Regions from separate parts of the Streptomyces sp. NPDC037410 genome, predicted to be linked through region 2. Evidence: riboswitches for the same ligand, from Rfam matches in the RefSeq annotation. Region 2 holds a riboswitch; the other holds the start of a gene.

Region 1 (3,388 bases), on a different contig from region 2:
CGAGGTAGTTGCCGAGGTGGAACGAGCCTGCGGTGGGCTGGATTCCGGAGAGCACACGGGGACTGTCAGAGGCCATGCACATCATTGTCTCAGGTGTGCGGGCGGTTCCCGGCCCGCCGGTGTCCCCGTCTCACCGACAGCCGGTGAGACGAGGACCACACGTCCCGGGATCAGACCGGGAGGCCCGGGGCCGGGTAGGCGGCCATGAGGGCGGCGACCTCGGCGCGGACGGCGGCGAGGGTGTCCTCGTCGCCGGTGCCGGCGGCGGTGACGGCGCGGTCGATCCACGCGGCGACCTCGGCCATGTGGTCCGGGGTGAGGCCGCGGGAGGTGAGGGAGGGGGTGCCGATGCGGATGCCGGAGGGGTCGAAGGGCTTCCGCGGGTCGTACGGGACGGTGTTGTAGTTGACGACGATCCCGGCCCGGTCGAGGGCCTTCGCGGCGATCTTGCCCGGGACCTGCCGGGAGGTGAGGTCGATCAGGATCAGGTGGTTGTCGGTGCCGCCGGAGACGAGGTCGAAGCCGCGGGCGAGGAGTGCCTCGGCGAGGGCCTTGGCGTTGGCGACGACGGCGTGGGCGTAGTCGCGGAAGGCGGGCTGGGAGGCCTCGCGGAGGGCGACGGCGATGGCGGCGGTGGTCTGGTTGTGCGGGCCGCCCTGGAGGCCGGGGAAGACGGCCTTGTCGAGGGCCTTGGCGTGCTCCTCGCGGGACATCAGCATGGCACCGCGCGGGCCGCGGAGGGTCTTGTGGGTGGTGGTGGAGATGACGTCCACGTGCCCGACCGGGGAGGGGTGGGCGCCGCCCGCGATCAGGCCGGCGATGTGGGCGATGTCGGCGACGAGGACGGCGCCGGACTCGCGGGCGATCTCGCCGAAGGCGGCGAAGTCGATGGTGCGGGGCAGCGCGGTGCCGCCGCAGAAGATGACCTTCGGGCGTTCCTTGAGGGCGAGGTCGCGGACCTGGTCGAAGTCGATGAGGCCGTCGTCCTTGCGTACGCCGTACTGCACGCCCCGGAACCAGCTGCCGGTGGCGGAGACGCCCCAGCCGTGGGTGAGGTGGCCGCCCATGGGCAGGGCCATGCCCATGACGGTGTCGCCGGGCTTCGCGAAGGCGAGGTAGACGGCGAGGTTGGCCGGGGAGCCGGAGTAGGGCTGGACGTTGGCGTGGTCGACGCCGAAGAGGGCCTTGGCGCGCTCGATCGCGAGGGTCTCGACCTGGTCGATGTTCTGCTGGCCCTCGTAGTAGCGGCGGCCGGGGTAGCCCTCGCTGTACTTGTTCTGGAGGACGGTGCCGGAGGCTTCGAGGACGGCGGCGGAAGCGTAGTTCTCGCTGGGGATGAGGCGCAGGGTCTCGGCCTGGAGCCGTTCCTCGGCGCCGACGAGGGCGGCGAGCTCGGGGTCGGCTGCGGCGAGGGCGGGGTGCTGCTGCGGGGCGGTCATGGTGCGGTCCTCCGGGCGTGCGGTGGAACGGTCCCGGGGCTGAGGTGCGCACGGGACCGGGGGCCCGTGATGCCCAGGCGAGCGGCACCTCGTGTGGTGGAGCGCGCGCGGCTCCCCCGGGGTCGCTTCCCCGTACGCCAGTCGCCGTGCGTGTTTCCACAGTATCGGGTGCCTGGTCCAGCCTGGCCGACCAGGCACCCGCTCGGCGGGCGCGCCGTCGCCGAGGTTTCCCTGCCCGGCATCCGAGCGACGATAAGAAGGGGGCCACAGCCCCTGGGTCACCCCCGATCCGCAGGACGAACGGAGATCCCGTGTCGAGGACAGAAGACGCGATCGCTTCCGCGGACGCGCACAGCGCACACAACTACCACCCCCTTCCGGTCGTCGTCGCCTCGGCGGACGGCGCCTGGATGACCGATGTCGAGGGCCGTCGCTACCTCGACATGCTCGCCGGGTACTCGGCGCTCAACTTCGGGCACGGCAACCGGCGTCTGATCGACGCGGCGAAGGCGCAGCTGGAGCGGGTGACGCTGACCTCGCGCGCCTTCCACCACGACCGCTTCGCCGAGTTCTGCACGCGCCTTGCGGAGCTGTGCGGCAAGGAGGCGGTGCTGCCGATGAACACGGGGGCGGAGGCGGTCGAGACGGCCGTGAAGACCGCCCGGAAGTGGGGGTACGAGGTGAAGGGCGTGCCGGACGGGCACGCGAAGATCGTGGTCGCCGCGAACAACTTCCACGGCCGGACGACGACGATCGTGAGCTTCTCGACGGACCACGAGGCGCGGGACCACTTCGGGCCCTACACGCCGGGGTTCGAGATCGTGCCGTACGGGGACCTGACGGCGATGGAGGCGGCGGTCACCGAGAACACGGTGGCGGTGCTGCTCGAACCGATCCAGGGCGAGGCGGGGGTCCTGGTCCCGCCGGCCGGCTATCTGGCGGGGGTGCGGGAGCTGACCCGGCGGCGGAACGTGCTGTTCATGGCGGACGAGATCCAGTCGGGTCTGGGCCGGACGGGACGGACGTTCGCGTGCGAGCACGAGGGGGTGGTGCCGGACGTGTACATCCTGGGGAAGGCGCTGGGCGGCGGCGTGGTGCCGGTGTCGGCGGTGGTGGCCGACCGTGACGTCCTCGGGGTGTTCCGGCCGGGGGAGCACGGGTCGACGTTCGGCGGGAACCCGCTGGCGTGCGCGGTGGCCCTGGAGGTGATCGCGATGCTGCGGACGGGCGAGTTCCAGGAGCGGGCGGCGGAGCTGGGCGAGCACCTGCACGCGGAGCTGGGGCTGCTCGTGGGCGGCGGCGCGGTGGAGGCGGTGCGCGGGCGCGGTCTCTGGGCCGGGGTGGACATCGTGCCGTCGAAGGGCACGGGCCGGGAGATCTCGGAGAAGCTGATGGCGCGCGGGGTCCTGGTGAAGGACACGCACGGTTCGACGATCCGGATCGCTCCGCCGCTGGTCATCTCGAAGGAGGACCTGGACTGGGGCCTGGAGCAGCTGAGGGGGGTGCTCTCGGACTGACGGGGTCAGCTGGGGAGAGGGCGGCGAGCGGTCCGGTCCGGACCGCTCGGGTCCGTTTCCAGAGGGCGGCGAGCGACAGGAGGGGGCTCAACTCGGCGCATTGACACGGCACTTGGTCTAGGCCAATGATGCCGCCATGCCGAGACTCCGTCTGCGTCACGCCGTGCGTGCCGCGCTCGCCGCCCTCGTCCCGCTCGCGCTCCTCGGCGCGGTCGCCGGACCCGCGCACGCCGCCCCGGAGGGCGCCTGGCCCGAGCCCGTCCCGGTGGTCTCGCACGTCGAGACCACCGACCCGGTCGTCTTCATCACCATCGACGACGGCTGGTACCACGACCCGGCGGCCGCGAAACTGCTGCTCGACCGCCGGGTGCCCGCCTCGCTCTTCCTGCTCCCGGGGGCGTACTCGTACGACTCCGGCTACTTCCACACCCT
Region 2 (3,388 bases):
TCCAGTGGTCGTAGCGGGCCTGGTACGACATGAGCGCGCCCTCGGTACCGGGTGCGGCGTAACGGGTCATGGGCATGGCCTCCCTCGACGCGCCGGCCGTCCCTGGCCGGCGCTCACGCCCGAGTGTGGTGACCCGAACGTTGCAAGCCCGTTGCACCGGCGGACAGTTCCGCCTCCAGGGAGTCGAGCCTCGCCCGTACGGGAGGAAGCTGGGCCGCCGGAACCGCCGCGCACAGCGCCCGCCACACCACCACGTCGTCCTCGCCCCACGCGCTGTACGCCCAGTCGGAGAGCAGCCCGGGATCGGCCCGGTCCACCAGCGCCGCCCGCAGCCGGCCCGCCAGCCGCTCCCGCAGCCGTACCACCCCGGGGGCGGTCGACGCCGGGAGCAGCGGGCCCGCGTAGTCCCCGGCCGCCGCCGCCACGGCCCCCGAGGCGAGCTTCCGGTCGACCGCCGCGAAGTCCGCGTCCACCGCCCCCGCGAGCCGGTACGGCCGCGACCGCAGCGCGTCGGGGCCGAGCAGCGCACGCAGCCGGGACAGCTCCGCCCGCAGCGTCACCGGGGTGACCGACTCGTCCTCGTACAGGAGCGTGAGCAGCTCGTCGCCGCCCACCCCCTCCGGCCGGTGCGCGAGGACCACCAGGATCTCGCTGTGCCGGCGGCTCAGCCGCAGCCGCCGCCCGCCCACCGAGAGCACCGCCTCGTCCCGGCCGAGCGCCGACAGCCGGATCCGCCCCGGGTCCGGGGCCGGCCCGAGCAGGGCCAGCTGGGACTCGGCCGCGCGCGCCACCGCCTGCACGAAGCCGAGACTGTGCGGGTGCGCGAGCCGCTCCCCACCCGTGATGTCGACCGCGCCGAGCACCCGCCCGCTGTACGGGTCGTGCACGGGGGCCGCGGCACAGGTCCACGCCCGCACCGGACGCCGGAAGTGCTCGGCGGCGACGACCTGCACCGGCCGGTCCACGGCCAGGGCGGTGCCCGGCGCGTTCGTCCCGGCGGCCGCCTCCGACCAGCGGGCCCCGGCCACGAAGTTCATCCCCCGGGCCTTGCGCAGGGTCCCCGGATGCCCCTCGACCCACAGCATCCGCCCGGCCGCGTCGCAGACCGCGAGGAGGTGCTCCCCGTCCGTCGCGTACGCCCCCATCAGCTCCCGGATCACCGGCATCGCCGCGGACAGCGGGTGCGCCTCCCGGTACGCGCCGAGCTCGTCCTCGTCCAGCTCCACCCGCGCCGCCCCGTCGGGGCTCACGCGCGCGCGTACGGACCGGCGCCAGGACGCCGCCACCAGTGGGCGCGCCTCCCGGAAGGGCCGGTCGGCGTCCGTACTCCTGTCGTCGGCACCCGTGGTGGGTCGGTCGGCGTCCGTACCGCCGCCGTCGACGTCCCTGCCCCCGTCGTTGACGGCTCTGCTCCCGCCGTCGACGACCCTGCTCCCGTCGTCGACGACCGTGGAGTGCCGGTCGACGGCCGTGGCCCGGCGCGTTGCCCTGCTCCGGTCGGTGCCCCCGCGCCGCCGTCCGGCCTCCTCGTCCCGTTCCGTCCGTGGCTCCGCGGCCACCCACGCATCGCTCAACTCGGCCTCCTCGTCGAGGTCGTCCCGGCCCGTCGCGGCCATCGTGGTGCGCCCGACGGCCGCCGACAAGCTCCCTCGCACCTCGGCATATGCACCCTGTCCGGGAGCGGCCCCCGGCCCCTCACGTAGAGTGGTGCCCGGGCCGTGACTGGCGCTTGAGGTGGATCACCACCGGGGAGCGGCCCGGCGGAGCGTGCCCCCTGCGGCGCGACCGTGCCGATGCCGTGCGCCTGGGCGAACCACCGGTCAGAGACGACGCCCAGGAGCAGCCATGTCCACCAGCACCGCCATCCTCATGGACGGTACGGCCCTCGCCCGCCGCACGGTCGAGGAGACCGCCGCCCGCGCCGCCGAGATCACCCGCCGCACCGGCGTCACCCCGTGCCTCGCGACCGTCCTGGTCGGCGCGGACCCGGCCTCCGTCACGTACGTGAAGATGAAGCAGAACCGCTGCGCGAAGGCCGGAATCCGCTCCAAGCACGTCGAGCTGCCCGCGGAGACGGCCACCGAGGAGCTCGTCGCCGCCATCACCGCCCTGTCCGAGGACCCCGAGGTCCACGGCATCCTGCTCCAGCACCCGGCCGGCCCGCACATCGACGAGCGCGCCGCCTTCGAGGCCATCGCCCCCGAGAAGGACGTCGACGGCGTCACCATGGCCTCCTTCGCCGCCATGGGCTTCGGCCTGCCCGGCTTCGTCTCCTGCACGCCCGGCGGCATCATGCGCCTCCTCGACGCGTACGACGTCCAGCTCAGCGGCAAGCGCGCGGTCGTCGTCGGCCGCAGCGCGATCCTGGGCAAGCCGGCCGGCCTGCTCCTCCTCGGCCGCGACGCCACCGTCACCTACTGCCACTCCCGCACCGAGGACCTCTCCTCGATCGTCCGCGAGGCCGACGTCCTCGTCGCCGCCGTCGGCAAGCCGAACTTCATCAAGGGCGAGGACATCAAGCCGGGCGCCGTCGTCATCGACGCCGGTTACAACCCGGGCAACGTCGGCGACGTCGACTTCGCGTCGGCCGCCGAGCGTGCCTCCCTCATCACCCCGGTCCCCGGCGGTGTCGGCCCCATGACCATCGCCGTGCTCCTCGCCCAGACGGTCGAGGGCGCGGAGCGCCAGCTCGGTCTGTAGCCGACGGTGACCGGGCGGCGGCGTTGACGGGGGAGCGGCGGTGGCGCGGGCGCTTCGCGACCGACCCGCTCGTCGCCAAGCCCCCTGCCACAGGTGGCGGGTCCGCCTGGTCCACCTGTCTCGTGCGGCTCGGCGCGGCCCGGCCGGGGCCGGAGGCGCGGCGCGCTCGGTGGTTCGGTGTGCCCCTCCTGCCTCTCCTCGCGGCAGCCCTCGTGGCCGGCGCCTTCCTGACCGCCCGAAGCGGGGTGGAAGGTGGCGGACTCGCCGACGGCCGGCCGGGCGGGGACCCGATCGGCGCGCCGGCGCCCGTCGTCACCGGCGGGACCGGTCCGACCACCGGGAGGGCCGACACGCCGAGCCCGGCCACGCCCCCGCACTCCCCGGCCGCGGGCGGCACGCCGACGCTAACGGCGCCCGAGGACCGCTCGGGGCACCCGCAGGCCCGTACGTCCGTGGAGCCGTCTCCGTCCGGGGCCCCCGCACCCGCGAACGGCAGGCGTTCGACGGGTGCCACCCCCTCCGGTCGCCCGACGGGCGACCCAGCCGCCGAGCGGTCCGTCTCCTACGAGGCACTGCGCGTCGGCGACTGCTTCGACATCGACCGCGACGCGCCCGGCACCGCCCTCCGGCGGCGCTGCGACACGCCGCACCACGCCGAACTCGTCGCCCGGCCCCGCCTGGTCGGCTC

What was found. Region 2 has a riboswitch for ZMP and ZTP ahead of ACZ7HT_RS05880 (bifunctional 5,10-methylenetetrahydrofolate dehydrogenase/5,10-methenyltetrahydrofolate cyclohydrolase). Riboswitches for the same ligand answer to the same signal wherever they lie in the genome.
Region 1: it holds a riboswitch for ZMP and ZTP, as region 2 does, so the genes downstream of both, ACZ7HT_RS33985 (serine hydroxymethyltransferase) here and ACZ7HT_RS05880 (bifunctional 5,10-methylenetetrahydrofolate dehydrogenase/5,10-methenyltetrahydrofolate cyclohydrolase) in region 2, are expected to answer to the same signal.

Annotation. Positions count from the first base shown of each region.
Region 1 is NZ_JBVJWR010000030.1:80,656-84,043, reverse strand. Features, by position in the region: gene trpS (tryptophan--tRNA ligase) at 1-76, opposite strand, end outside; gene ACZ7HT_RS33985 (serine hydroxymethyltransferase) at 171-1,439, opposite strand; ZMP/ZTP riboswitch at 1,504-1,594, opposite strand; gene rocD (ornithine--oxo-acid transaminase) at 1,751-2,956, shown strand; gene ACZ7HT_RS33975 (polysaccharide deacetylase family protein) at 3,093-3,388, shown strand, end outside.
Region 2 is NZ_JBVJWR010000003.1:110,903-114,290, forward strand. Features, by position in the region: gene exaC (acetaldehyde dehydrogenase ExaC) at 1-70, opposite strand, end outside; gene ACZ7HT_RS05875 (GAF domain-containing protein) at 114-1,643, opposite strand; ZMP/ZTP riboswitch at 1,709-1,817, shown strand; gene ACZ7HT_RS05880 (bifunctional 5,10-methylenetetrahydrofolate dehydrogenase/5,10-methenyltetrahydrofolate cyclohydrolase) at 1,846-2,700, shown strand; gene ACZ7HT_RS05885 (hypothetical protein) at 2,880-3,388, shown strand, end outside.